Linked DNA regions of Cupriavidus metallidurans CH34. The protein of the gene in region 1 interacts with the protein of each later gene in a pairwise test. Links are inferred from orthologs where the notes say so. Each region holds a gene or a part of one and is shown in the gene's direction. Other genes may lie near its edges.

Region 1 (8,234 bases):
GCGCTGCGCGGACTCAAGACCACCACCATGGCACGCGTGGTGCGCGCCGGCCATCGCGATGCGCGCGCGCAGGGGGCTACCGAGCAGCGTGCGGCCACGGAACTGCGCAAGGGCGATGTCGTGCTCGTCGAGGCCGGCGACATGATCCCTGGCGATGGCGAAGTCATCGAGGGCGTGGCGTCGGACGATGAAAGCGCCATCACCGGCGAATCGGCGCCGGTGATCCGTGAGTCGGGTGGCGACTTCTCATCGGTCACTGGTGGCACGCGTGTGCTGTCGGACTGGATCATCGTGCGCATCACGGCCAACCCCGGCGAGAGCTTCATCGACCGCATGATCAGCATGGTCGAAGGTGCCAAGCGCCAGAAGACACCGAACGAACTCGCGCTGACGATCCTGCTGGTGGGGCTCACGCTGGTGCTGTTGCTGGCCACAGCCACGCTGCAGCCGTATTCGCTCTACGCGGTGCTGGTGACCAAGGCCGGCGTGCCGGTCTCGGTGACGGTGCTCGTGGCGCTGCTGGTCTGCCTGATTCCGACCACGATCGGTGGCCTGCTGTCGGCGATCGGCGTAGCCGGCATGAGCCGCATGATGGAAGCGAATGTGATCGCCACGTCGGGCCGCGCGGTGGAAGCGGCGGGCGATGTCGACGTGCTGCTGCTCGACAAGACCGGCACGATCACACATGGCAATCGCCAGGCCTCGCGCTTTATCTGTGCGCCCGGCGTTACCGAGCGTCAGCTCGCCGAGGCCGCGTGGCTGTCGTCGCTGGCCGATGAAACACCGGAAGGCCGCAGCATCGTTGTGCTGGCACGCCAGCAGTCAGACGTGAGCGCGCCGGAGATGGGCGAGCGGGGACTGGCAGCGCCGGTGTTCGTGCCGTTCACCGCGCAGACGCGCATGAGCGGTGTCGACGTGGCCAATGGCCAGATCGTGCGCAGCGTGCGCAAGGGCGCGGCCGATGCGGTGCGCCGCTACGTGACCGAGCGCGCGGGCAAGTTCCCCGATGTGGTGATGCAGGCCGTCGATGATGTGGCGCGCGCGGGCAGCACGCCGCTGGTGGTGGCGGAATCCATCGCGCAGGGTACCGAGGAATCGGTGCGAGTGCTCGGCGTGATCGAGCTCAAGGACATCGTCAAGGCCGGCATCCGCGAGCGCTTTGTCGAACTGCGCAAGATGGGTATCCGCACGGTGATGATCACCGGCGACAACCGGTTGACCGCTGCGTCGATCGCGGCCGAGGCCGGTGTCGACGACTTCCTCGCCGAGGCCACGCCAGAGGCCAAGCTGGCGCTGATTCGCGAGTACCAGAGCGAAGGGCGTCTTGTGGCGATGACCGGCGACGGTACCAACGATGCACCGGCGCTGGCGCAGGCCGATGTGGCCGTGGCGATGAACAGCGGCACGCAGGCCGCGCGCGAGGCCGGCAATATGGTCGACCTGGACAGCAATCCAACCAAGCTGATCGAGATCGTAGAGATCGGCAAGCAGATGCTGATGACGCGCGGGTCGTTGACCACGTTCAGCGTGGCCAACGACGTGGCCAAGTATTTCGCCATCATCCCGGCCGCGTTCGCGACCACCTATCCGCAGCTCAACCTGCTCAACGTGATGGGGCTGTCGACACCGGGCTCGGCCATCATGTCCGCCGTGATCTTCAATGCGCTCATCATCGTCGCGCTGATTCCGCTGGCGTTGCGCGGCGTGGTGTACCGCCCGCTGGGCGCGGCGGTGCTGCTGCGCCGCAACCTGCTGATCTATGGCCTGGGTGGCATCGTGGTGCCGTTCGTCGGGATCAAGCTGATCGACATGTTGCTGACGATGTTCGGCTGGGTCTGAGCATCGCAAGGAGAATCGCAAATGACTACACAAAGCAATACCGTCGCGCAGGTGCCGCGTCAGACTGGGCTGCTGCGTCCGGCGCTGACTGTTTTCATCGTGCTGTCGGTGGTGACCGGCCTGCTCTATCCCGGCGTTGTCACCGGCATCGCGCGCGCGGTGTTTCCGCATCAGGCAGCAGGCTCGTTGATCGTCAAGGATGGCAAGACGGTCGGTTCCGAACTGATCGGCCAGCCGTTCTCGGACCCGAAGTACTTCTGGGGCCGCCTGTCGGCTACGGCGCCGATGTCTTACAACGCCACGGCATCAGGTGGCTCAAACCTGGGGCCGACCAATCCGGCGCTGACGGACGCCGCGAAAGCACGTATAGACGGGCTCAGGGAAGCGGATCCGGACAACAAGGCGCCGGTTCCGGTGGATCTGGTGACGGCCTCGGGCAGCGGTCTCGATCCGCATATCAGCCCGGCAGCGGCGCAGTACCAGGCGGCCCGCGTGGCGCGGCTGCGCGGTGTGTCATTGGAGAAGGTCGAGGCGCTGATCGCCGCCAATACCAAAGACCCTGGTCTGGCGGTGCTTGGCGAGCCGGCGGTCAATGTGCTTGCGCTGAACCTGGCGCTGGATGGGCTGAAATAGATCTGGTGGCCGTTGATACCTGGTTTGCCCTCCGTCTTCCCCTCGCCCTTGCCCTGCCCGTGCAGGCGGGAGCCGGGGGAACGCCGAAGGCCTGTGAAACGCTGATGGTTTGCCCCGCCCTCCCGTGTGTGGAGTTGGGGACAGACGCATGTACGCATGGCAATCGCCTGCGTGGCACAATCATCGCCACCAACCGCCGTTGCCGATGACCGATCCAGACGCCCGCCCGGACCCCGACGCCCTGCTGCAACGCATGCAGGCGGAGCGCGCGCGTGCCGCTCGCGGCAAACTGCGCGTGTACTTTGGCGCGTCGGCCGGCGTTGGCAAGACCTTTGCCATGCTGGGCGCCGCGCGTGCGTTGCGCGAGCAGGGCGTGGACGTGGTGGTCGGCGTGGTCGAGACACATGGCCGCGCCGAGACCGAGGCTCTGCTCGATGGACTCGAGCGCCTGCCGCTGCGCGAGGTTCCATATCGGGACCGCGTCCTGGCGGAGTTCGATCTCGACGGCGCGCTGGCCCGACGCCCCGCGCTGATTCTGGTGGATGAACTCGCGCATTCGAATGCTGCGGGCAGCCGGCATCCGAAACGCTGGCAGGACATTCAGGAACTACAGGCCACGGGCATCGACGTCTGGACCACGGTCAATGTGCAGCACCTGGACAGCCTCAATCAGGCCGTGGGTGGCATCACCGGTGTGCGCGTCTGGGAGACCGTGCCCGATGCGGTGTTCGACGGCGCCGACGAAGTGGTGCTGGTGGACCTGCCCGCCGATGAACTGCTGCGCCGGCTGCGCGAGGGCAAGGTCTACCTGCCCGATCAGGCGCGCCACGCCGCACGTAATTTCTTCCGCAAAGGCAACCTGATCGCGCTGCGCGAACTCGCGTTGCGGCGGACCGCCGATCGCGTCGACGACGATGTGCGCGCGTATCGACATGCCGAATCGATCGATCTGGTCTGGCGCACGCGGGAAGCCCTGGTGGCGTGCATCGGCGCCGGCGACGATGCCGAGCAGGTGGTGCGCAGCGCGCAGCGTCTGGCGGGCCAGCTCGATTGCGACTGGCATGTGGTGACGATCGCCACGCCCCAGTTGATGCCGCCATCCAACGAGGTCCGCGCGCGCATGCGCGCCGCCATGCAATTGGCAGAGGAACTGGGGGCCCGCACGGAGACGCTCGCCGGCAACGACATGGTCAAGGCGGTGGCAGGCTACGTGCGACGCCACAACCTGACCAAGGTGCTGCTTGGCCGTGCCCCCGCCGACTGGTATGCGCGAGGGAACTGGATCGACAAGGGGCGTGCCTTGCTGGCCCGTGCGCTGTCGCCGTTGCTTGGTGTCGGTAACCGGCTGTTCGGCCGGCAGATGTTCGCCGATGCGCTGGCGGCGGGTTGCCCGGAGATCGACGTGATCAGGGTGGCGGCCGACTCCACACGGGCGGACCTGCGTCCGCGAGTCCAGGAGGGGCTATCCACCGAGGCGCACGATGCGGAGGCCGAAGCCGAGTTGGCCCGCGTGCGCCGTCATAACTATGGCTGGGCCGTGGTCTGGTGCATGGCGGCGACGTTCCTGTCGACGTTGACCAGACCCTGGTTCGACCTGGTCAATATCGCGATGCTGTTCCTGGTTGCCGTGGTAGGCGTGGCGTTGCGTCATGGCCGGGGACCGGCGGCATTGGCATCGGTGATTTCGGTGGCGGCGTTCGACTTTTTCTTCGTGCCGCCGAGAATGTCGTTCGCCGTCAGCGACGTGCAGTACCTGTTGACGTTCTTCGTGCTGCTGACGGTTGGTCTGGTGATCGGCCAGCTTACGGCGGGACTACGCGAGCAGGCTCAGGTGTCCGTGCGGCGCGAAACCGATGCGCGCACGCTCTATGAGCTGGCGCGCGAGTTGTCCGCTGCGCTGACGGCGCAGCAGATCGTCGAGATCGGCGGTCGCTTCCTGCGTGCCGCCTTTGACGCGGATGGCACTTTTTTCCTCGTCGCAGAGAACGGACGGCTCATGCCGATGGCCGGCGGAGAAAAGACACCGGAGCCGCGGACAGGCAAAGGCGATGCCATCGACAAGGTGTTGGCGCAATGGGTGTTCGATCACGGTCAGCCTGCCGGCACGGGCACGCACACGCTACCCGGCAGCACGGTGCTGTATCTGCCGCTGAAGGCGCCGATGCAGACGCGCGGCGTGCTGGCCGTGGAGCCGCGCGCGTGGCGGGCGCTGGCGGACCCGGCGTTGCGTCGTCAGGCCGATGTCTTTGCCACGCTGATCGCGATCGCGATCGAGCGTATCCATTACGTCGACGTGGCGCAGCGCGCGCTGGTGTCGATCGAGTCGGAACGGCTGCGCAGTTCGCTGCTGGCCGCGGTGTCGCATGATCTGCGTACGCCGCTGACCGGGCTGATCGGCATGGCCGAAACGCTGCAGCGCGCGGAGATGCCGCTGCCGGCCAGCGTCGCGGAGACAGTCGAGGCAATGCGCGTTCAGGCACAACGGATGCGCACGATGGTCGTCAACCTGCTCGACATGGCGCGCCTGCAGCATCACGACCTGGCGCTCAAGCGTGGCTGGCAATCGCTTGAGGAACTGATTGGCGCGGCGCTGGCGTCGATGCGCGACGTGCTCGGTCGGCACCATGTGGAAGTGATGAATCTTGTGGAGCTGCCGCTGGTGGAGTGCGACGATGTGCTGATGGAGCGTGTGCTGTGCAACCTGCTGGAGAACGCGGCGAAGTACACGCCGGCAGGCACCGCCATCCGCATCCGCGGCGCGGTGGTGGGCGACGAGGTGCAACTGTCAGTGGAAGACGAAGGCCCGGGCGTGCAGTCGGGCCAGGAGCGCTACATCTTCGAGAAATTCACGCGTGGCGAGCGCGAATCGGCCACCTCCGGCGTCGGGCTCGGCCTGGCGGTCTGCGAGGCGATCATGCAGGCCCATGGTGGTCGCATCTGGGTGGAGGCCGCCCACCCACATGGTTCGCGATTCACGCTGGCGCTGCCGCGCGGCAATCCACCGGCTATCGAGCCAGAGTCGCTGGACGAACCCATTCCGGATCATCACTGACATGCCTTTTGATTATTCGCCGACCGTGTTGCTGGTCGAGGACGAACCCCACATCCGCCGCTTCGTGCGTGAATCGCTGCAGTCCGAGGGCTGCACGGTGCACGAGGCCGATACGCTCAAGCGCGGCCTGATTGACGCCGGCACGCGCCAGCCGGATGTGGTGATCCTGGACCTTGGCCTGCCTGATGGCGATGGCATGACACTGATCCGCGAGATGCGCACCTGGACCGAGGTGCCTGTGCTGGTGCTATCGGCACGCACTGGCGAAGCCGACAAGATCGCCGCGCTCGATGCGGGCGCGGACGACTACCTGACCAAGCCGTTCGGCGTCGGTGAACTGGTGGCGCGCGTGCGCGTGCTGCTGCGCCGGCACGCCAAGGCGAATCCACAAGGCACGCCCCAGATCACGTTCGGCGACGTGCGCGTGGACCTGGCCAACCGGCTCGTCACGCGCGGCGAAGATCAGGTGCATCTGACGCCGATCGAATACCGCCTGCTGGCCGTGCTGATCGCCAATCGTGGCAAGGTCATGACGCACCGGGAACTGCTGCGCGAGGTCTGGGGCCCCTCGCACTCGGAGAGCAGCCACTACCTGCGGGTCTATATGGGCCACCTGCGCCACAAGCTCGAGGTCGATCCGGCCCAGCCCGCGCATCTGCTGACAGAGGTGGGCGTCGGATACCGGTTCGCCGGCTGAGCCAGATTATAAGAATGACGAATAATAACGAAGAATAATTTGAGTCGATAATCTGTTATCGACATATAAGTTCCCACGGATCGCCCACTACACTGAATCAAACACCCCCAGACGCGCCTAGCCGGATCGGAGCCAGCCATGTCGCAACTTGCCGCCCCTACGATCCGCCAGTCCGTCGTTGCACTGGCGCTGGCCTGCGCCCTGTCCGGCTTGAGTGCTTACGCGGCCACCGAGCGACCGCAACCGGCACAGGAACAGACCCAGGCGGCGGTGGCCGCCTACGAGGCTGGCAATTTCGAGGTGGCGATCCAGGGCTTTGCAGCGGCCGCGCAGAAGGGCAACCGGCTGGCCCAGTTCGACTACGCGATGATGTTGCTGCGTGGCGAAGGCACGCCGGCGAAGCCGCAGGAGGCGCTGGTCTGGCTGCGCCGCGCGGCGGACAACCAGATGACCCACGCGCAGTTCACATTCGGCGATCTGTACGAACGCGGTGACGTGGTGCCGAAGTCGCTGCCCGAGGCCAACCGCTGGTATGAACTCGCGGCGCAGGGGGGACATGTGCAGGCGCAGGTGGCGCTCGCCACCAATTACTTCACCGGCCGGGGCGTGCCCCTCGACTACGGTCGCGCGTTCCACTGGTACAGCAAGGCCGCCGCAGCCGGCGACGAAGGCGCGCAGTACATCGTCGCCAGCTATTACGAGCGCGGGTATCCGGGGGTGGTGGATCGCGATATCGAACAGGCCAAGCTCTGGTACGCCCGTGCCGCCGCGCATGGCGATCCGGGCGCGCTGGCCAAGCTGCGTTCGCTGCAGGACGAGGGGGCGCAGCCCGCGAAGGGCCCAATGTGAGCGCTATGCGCGACGCGAGCGCCGATCCTGTCATACTCGCAGCGCATTGCGCCGATGCATCCCGGAGACCGTAGCCCTTGCCCTCGCAGTCGTCACTGCCTCTTGAAGGACCCGATGCGCCTGCCCTGATGGCTGGCCAACTGGCGCTGCCCGTGCCGGATGGCCACCTCGACGAGTTGCGCCTGCCAGATGGCGCGTTGCGCGAATGCTGGGCACGCTTCTTCTCGGTACTCGGCGATCCACCGCCAGACGTACTGAATGCCCACGCGTCTGCCGTGGCGCGGCAGATTCGCCAGAACGGCGTCACGTACAACATCCGTGCCGACCAGGGCGATGGCGCGCGCGCGTGGCAACTCGAAGTGTTTCCGCTTCTGGTGCCGGAGCAGGACTGGGCCACTATCGAAGCGGGCGTGGCGCAGCGCGCGACGTTGGCCAACGCGATCATGGCCGACATCTACGGCCCACAGCTGCTGCTCAAGCGCGGCCTGCTGCCACCGGGGCTCGTCTACGGGCATCCCGGCTACATGCGGCCACTAAAGGGATACCGGCCGCCGGGTGGCAGCTACCTGCAGACCGTGGCAGTCGACCTCGTCCATACCGCGAGCGGCTGGACCGTGATTGCGCATCGGACGGAGACGCCGTCCGGCATGGGCTATGCGCTCGAAAATCGCCTGATCGTCTCGGGCCAGTTCGCCGAGGCGTTCCGCGAGATGCGTGTGCGGCGGCTCCCGCAGGCGTTCGCCCAGTTGATCTCCACACTCGCGCTGGCGCCGCTGACGCCGCTGACGCCGCTGGGGGGCGAGCCCGGCAGCCCGAGACCCTTGCAGGCGGGGCGGCAGATCGTGCTGCTATCGCCGGGGCCATACAACGAGACGTTCTTCGAGCACACGTTCCTGGCGCGCTATCTCGGCATCACCCTGGTCGAAGGCAAGGACCTGACCGTGCGCAATGACGTGGTCTATCTGAAGACGTTCGGCGGTCTGGAGCGCGTGGACGTGATCCTGCGTCGCCTCGACGATGTGTTCTGCGACCCCCTCGAACTGCGCGGCGATTCGATGATCGGCGTGCCGGGCCTGCTCGAAGCGATGCGTGCGGGCAATGTGATGGTGTCGAACGTGCCGGGCTCTGGCTTTCTCGAGTCGCCCGCGATCCACGGTTTCCTGC
Region 2 (5,357 bases), 270 kb from region 1 along the record:
CCCCTTGGTTTTGCGGGAGATTGCCGATACACTGGGTCTACACGAGTCGACCATTTCCCGGGTGACTACGAATAAATACATGGCCACGCCGATGGGTACTTTCGAGTTGAAGTACTTCTTTGGTAGCCACGTCTCCACGGAGACTGGCGGCGCGGCCTCATCCACGGCGATCCGCGCGCTGATCAAGCAACTGATAGGAGCCGAAGAACCCAGGAATCCCCTTTCCGACAGCCGCATCGCCGAGTTGCTGGGCGAACAGGGCTTTGTGGTCGCACGCCGCACGGTGGCCAAGTACCGCGAAGCGCTGAAGATCCCCGCAGTCAATCTCCGCAAGACTTTGTAGCCGAGCCGCAACCGCCTGCCTGGTGCGGCTCTTTCAGAAGGAGAAGCGCTATGAACTTCAAGATCAGTGGACACCACCTCGACATCACGCCGCCGCTGCGTGAGTATGTGGAAACGAAACTGGAGCGAATTGTCAGACATTTCGATCAGGTCATTGGCGTAAGCGTGCTGCTATCCGTAGACAACCATAAGGAAAAGGACAAGCGTCAGTACGCGGAAATCAACCTGCACCTCAAGGGCAAGGACATCTTCGTCGAAGCGCATCATGAAGACCTTTATGCTGCAATCGACTGCCTGGTCGACAAGCTCGACCGCCAGGTGATCCGCTACAAGGACCGCGTGCAAGGGCATGACCGGGAAGCGGTCAAGTACCAGATGGCCGCCGAACAACTACAACAACAATAAGTTGGCGGCGACACCAGGTCGCCCCTTAGAGGATAGATAGGAAGAGCAAAGCCGCGCATCTGCGCGGCTTTTTTGATGGGCGCGAGGCGGACGCGCCGCTGGCGCACCCGTTACCCGAGTACCAGCCCTGCAACATTTGGTCAGCCGGGGGTGTTCGCAACTGACGCCGCTCGGTGTATGCTGCGCCATACAACAACTACAGACAGGACGGCCCCGGACAACCGGCCCGGCATTCCGCGTGGCAAAAGATCACGCGATGGCGGGTGGCAGTTTTCTGGGTGGGCAATCCGACCGGCAAGCTCGCGGCACCACTCGCGGCGCCGGCGCCGCAGCGCACAAGTGCGCAGTGGCCCTGCTCTATAATGGCCGGACGCTCCAATGCGGGCGTCCTTTTGCGCTCAATAGCCTGAATTGCCCAACGCAGCGGGACGACTCATGTGCGTCGGCTCGCCTTTCTGACTCCTCGTGCATCGCCCATGAATCGTTTGGCCAAATTGCTGCCACCCGGCAACATTAATCTCGACGTCACCGTCACCAGCAAGAAGCGGGTCTTCGAGCAAGCCGGGCTCCTGTTCGAGAACAACCATGGCGTAGCCCGGGCCACCGTGACCGACAACCTGTTCGCGCGCGAATCGCTCGGGTCCACCGGTCTTGGCGCCGGCGTCGCCATTCCGCATGGCCGCATCAAGGGACTCAAGCAGCCTCTGGCTGCCTTCATGCGCCTGGCCGAGCCAATTCCGTTCGAATCGCCCGACGGCAAACCGGTGTCGCTGCTGATCTTCCTGCTTGTGCCCGAGCAGGCCACCCAGCAGCATCTGGAGATTCTTTCGGAAATCGCCCAGTTGTTGTCGGACCGGGAAATGCGTGAAGGACTGGCCACGTTACCCACGCCCGAAGCGGTCCACGAGTTACTGACCCAGTGGCACCCCTGACACGACGGCAGGCCAGCGCAGCCTGACGCGATACCCGCGATACAGCCCCTCCCGAAAAGTCATCCCGCATGGAACTCACCGGCGTCACCTCCCAGTCGATCTTCGACGACAACGCAGCCGACATCAAACTCTCCTGGGTCGCCGGTCTGGAAGGGGCCGATCGTGCCTTCGACGTGGAATTCGCGCGGGAGGCAACATCGGCTGCCGATCTGGTCGGCCACCTGAACCTGATCCACCCGAACCGGATTCAGGTACTCGGCAAACCCGAGATCCTTTACTACCAGCGCCTCGACGACGAACCCCGCAAGCGTCAGATGGGCGAGCTGATCCTGCTGGAGCCGCCATTCCTGGTGGTGGCGGATGGCATGGAGCCGCCGCCCGACCTGGAACTGCGCTGCACGCGCTCATCGACTCCACTGTTCACGACGCCGGTATCCTCGGCGGCCGTCATCGACCACCTCCGCCTGTACCTGTCGCGCATCTCCGCACCGCGCGTCACCATGCACGGCGTGTTCCTCGACATCCTCGGCATGGGCGTGCTGATCATGGGTGAGTCGGGCCTTGGCAAGAGCGAACTGGGCCTGGAACTGATCTCGCGCGGACACGGCCTGGTGGCCGACGACGCCGTCGATTTCGTGCGGCTTGGCCCGGATTTCATTGAGGGCCGCTGCCCGCCGCTGCTGCAGAACCTGCTTGAAGTCCGCGGCCTGGGCCTGCTCGACATCAAGACGATCTTCGGTGAGACCGCCGTGCGGCGGAAGATGAAGCTCAAGCTCGTGGTGCAATTGGTGCGCCGCAACGACGGCGAGTTCGAGCGCCTGCCGCTTGATTCCCAGTACCTCGACGTTCTTGGCCTCCCGATCCACATGGTGAAGATCCAGGTGGCAGCCGGCCGAAACCTCGCCGTGCTGGTGGAAGCCGCCGTCCGCAACACGATACTGCGCCTGCGCGGCATCGATACCCTCCGCGACTTCATGGATCGTCAGCGGGCAGCAATGCAGGCTGACGTGGTTTCCCGCGGCCAGGGTCGGCTGCTCTGATCAGACAATTCCGGCAGTTTTGTGAAACGCCGGCGTCGCTTTCAATTGCTTACAAGCGGCCGGCCTCCCCTCGTCAACGCGCTTTGGGCGTGCGCCGTTTTGTGCTTCAATGGGCATCGAGCCCAGTCCGGTACCGCCAGCCGCCGCGCTGCATCCTGAAGGTCGGCGTCCGGCCATGATGTGTTTCCACAGCCAGGAGAGAAGCATGAAGAAACTGATCGCGATGTGCGTGCTGGTTACCCCTCTGTTCGCCACGGGCGCGTTCGCCCAAGGCGCCTCGGCCCCGGCCGCTGAAAAATCTGGCAAAGCCCCGACCGCGCAGCAAGAAAAGATGTCGGCCTGCTCCAAGCAGAACAAGGGCAAGAAGGGCGACGACTACAAGAAGTCCATGAGCGATTGTCTGTCGGGCAGCGCGGCAGCCACCGCGCCGGCCGCACCGAAGACCCAGCAGGAAAAGATGTCGGCCTGCTCGAAGGAAAACAAGGGCAAGAAGGGCGACGACTACAAGAAGTCCATGAGCGATTGCTTGTCAAAGCCGGCGGCCTGATCGCCAGATCTGACAGATCCCGTGGCAATGATGGCGAATCGGCGACGATTCGCCATTTTGCTTTAGGGAAGGTGTCATGACGCCGCCATCACGCGATGCTATGCTTGCATCGCTATGCGGATCATCCTTATCACCGGAATTTCCGGCTCAGGCAAGTCAGTCGCGCTGAACGTACTGGAGGACGCGGGGTACTACTGCGTCGACAACTTGCCGGCCCAGTTCATCCCCGATCTCGCCTGCTATCTGGCGGATCAGGGTTACTCACAGCTTGGTGTCGCCACCGACATTCGCAGCCGCGAATCGCTCGCGCGACTGCCCGATACGGTGCGAGAGCTGGCCGCGAACCATCAGGTACAGGTGCTGTACCTGACCGCCAGCACCGATGCGCTGGTTCAGCGCTACTCGGAAACGCGCCGGCGCCACCCGCTTTCGGCACAAGTCGACGTTGGCGCGGCCGCTGGCACGCCCAACGATACCTCGCTGATCGAGGCCATCGAGAAGGAGCGGGAGCTGCTAAGCCCGCTGGCGGAATCGGCTCACCGCATCGACACCAGCAACGTGCGCACCAATACGCTGCGCAGCTGGATCAAGGAACTGATTCAAGACGAGAACGAGAACAAGAACAGCCAGCAGCTCACGCTGCTGTTTGAATCGTTCGGGTTCAAGCACGGCGTGCCCAGCGACGCCGATCTCGTCTTCGACGTGCGCTCCCTGCCGAACCCCTATTACGATCTCGCGCTGCGCCCGCTCACTGGGCGCGATGCGCCAGTCATCGACTTCCTGCAGAGCCAGCCAATGGTGCTGGCCATGGCCGAGGATATCCGCGCCTATGTGGAGAAGTGGCTGCCGAGTTTCATTGCGGACAACCGCAGCTACCTGACCGTCACCATCGGCTGCACCGGAGGCCAGCACCGTTCCGTGTTCATCGCGGAAAGACTTGCCAACTACTTCCGGGCACATGGTAATGTGCTGGTCAGACACCGCGAGTTGGCCCCCGCTGGCTGACGCGCGGCGCCCCGCCGTTTTCCCATGACTGGAGCCGGCCAACCGCATGTCGACCTTTCTTTCCGGCACCGCATCCGATTCCGCTACCCTGGATGCGCTGCCGCTGTTCCCTCTGCACACGGTCCTGTTTCCAGACGGCCGTCTGCCTCTCCGTGTATTCGAGAAACGCTACGTCGACATGGTGCGCAACTGTATGCGCGACCATCTGCCGTTCGGCGTCTGTCTGATTGCCACCGGAGAGGAAGTCGCGCAGCCGGGCCAGACCACCGAACCTGAATCCATCGGCTGTCTTGCGGAGATCGTCGATTGCAACGTGGAGCAACTCGGCGTCCTGCTGATTGAAACACGCGGACGCCAACGCTTCCGGGTGCTGTCCCACGCCACGCGCGATGACGGCTTGCTCGTGGCGAACGTGGAACTGCTGCCTCCGGATGTCATCGACTGCAAGCTGGAATTGCTGGGCGAGTGCCTGGCCGCGTTGCGTCGAATCGTGACCTCGCTCCACACAGACCAGCCCGACAAGCCGAAACTGCCCTTCGGAGAGCCCTATCTCTGGGACGATCCGAGCTGGGTGGTCAACCGGCTGTGCGAGTTGTTGCCGGTGCCACTCAAGGCCAAGCAGATGCTGATGGAGCTACCTGATGCCGGCGTGCGCATCGAGATCGTGCATCGCTACATGCGACAGCACCACATCGTCTGAGCCGCTTTCTGAACGGGCAACTCAGAAAAGTCCGAGCCTCGCCTGATCTTCCAGCAGCTTGCGCACCGGGGCCGGGGTGCCCAGCATATCGAGATCGTCAAGAGACAGCCACCGGCTCGCGGCATCACCTTCAAGCGCGACAGTGTCCAGATCGACGCGAATCGCGCGAATCAGCAAGCGAAAATGAGTAAACACGTGCGTCAGCTCGCCAGCCAGATATGCGCGCGCAGGCAAGCCATACGCGCGGGCTAACTCCAGCGCCGATTCCTCGGCGGCCTCCGAATCGAACGGTACCGTGTCGACCGGCATTTCGGGCAGGCTCCACAACCCGCCCCAGATGCCGCGGCTGGGACGCAACTGCACCAGCACATCACGTCCATGCCGGA

The links. The genes of interacting proteins can lie anywhere in the genome.
Region 2: the proteins of RMET_RS00220 (region 1) and ptsN interact in binary tests that used the Escherichia coli proteins (3 or more experiments, as listed by UniProt). The link is inferred for Cupriavidus metallidurans CH34 from one-to-one orthologs.

Annotation. Positions count from the first base shown.
Region 1 is NC_007973.1:41,786-50,019, forward strand. The notes cover bases 2,303-5,724. They hold RMET_RS00220 (sensor histidine kinase), read left to right. Parts: upstream 2,303-2,620; coding sequence 2,621-5,524; downstream 5,525-5,724. Other genes in these bases: kdpC (potassium-transporting ATPase subunit KdpC), read left to right, coding at 2,303-2,472; kdpE (two-component system response regulator KdpE), read left to right, coding at 5,526-5,724. In the rest of the region: potassium-transporting ATPase subunit KdpB, read left to right, coding at 1-1,839; more of kdpC, read left to right, coding at 1,861-2,302; more of kdpE, read left to right, coding at 5,725-6,221; RMET_RS00230 (tetratricopeptide repeat protein), read left to right, coding at 6,360-7,070; RMET_RS00235 (circularly permuted type 2 ATP-grasp protein), read left to right, coding at 7,148-8,234. UniProt on the Escherichia coli protein: Member of the two-component regulatory system KdpD/KdpE involved in the regulation of the kdp operon. KdpD may function as a membrane-associated protein kinase that phosphorylates KdpE in response to environmental signals.
Region 2 is NC_007973.1:313,604-318,960, reverse strand. The notes cover bases 1-2,951. They hold ptsN (PTS IIA-like nitrogen regulatory protein PtsN), read left to right. Parts: upstream 1-1,223; coding sequence 1,224-1,679; downstream 1,680-2,951. Other genes in these bases: RMET_RS01520 (PsiF family protein), read left to right, coding at 2,925-2,951; hprK (HPr(Ser) kinase/phosphatase), read left to right, coding at 1,748-2,719; hpf (ribosome hibernation-promoting factor, HPF/YfiA family), read left to right, coding at 394-747; RMET_RS01540 (RNA polymerase factor sigma-54), read left to right, coding at 1-343. In the rest of the region: more of RMET_RS01520, read left to right, coding at 2,952-3,266; RNase adapter RapZ, read left to right, coding at 3,381-4,271; RMET_RS01510 (LON peptidase substrate-binding domain-containing protein), read left to right, coding at 4,318-4,971; mutY (A/G-specific adenine glycosylase), read right to left, coding at 4,993-5,357. UniProt on the Escherichia coli protein: Seems to have a role in regulating nitrogen assimilation.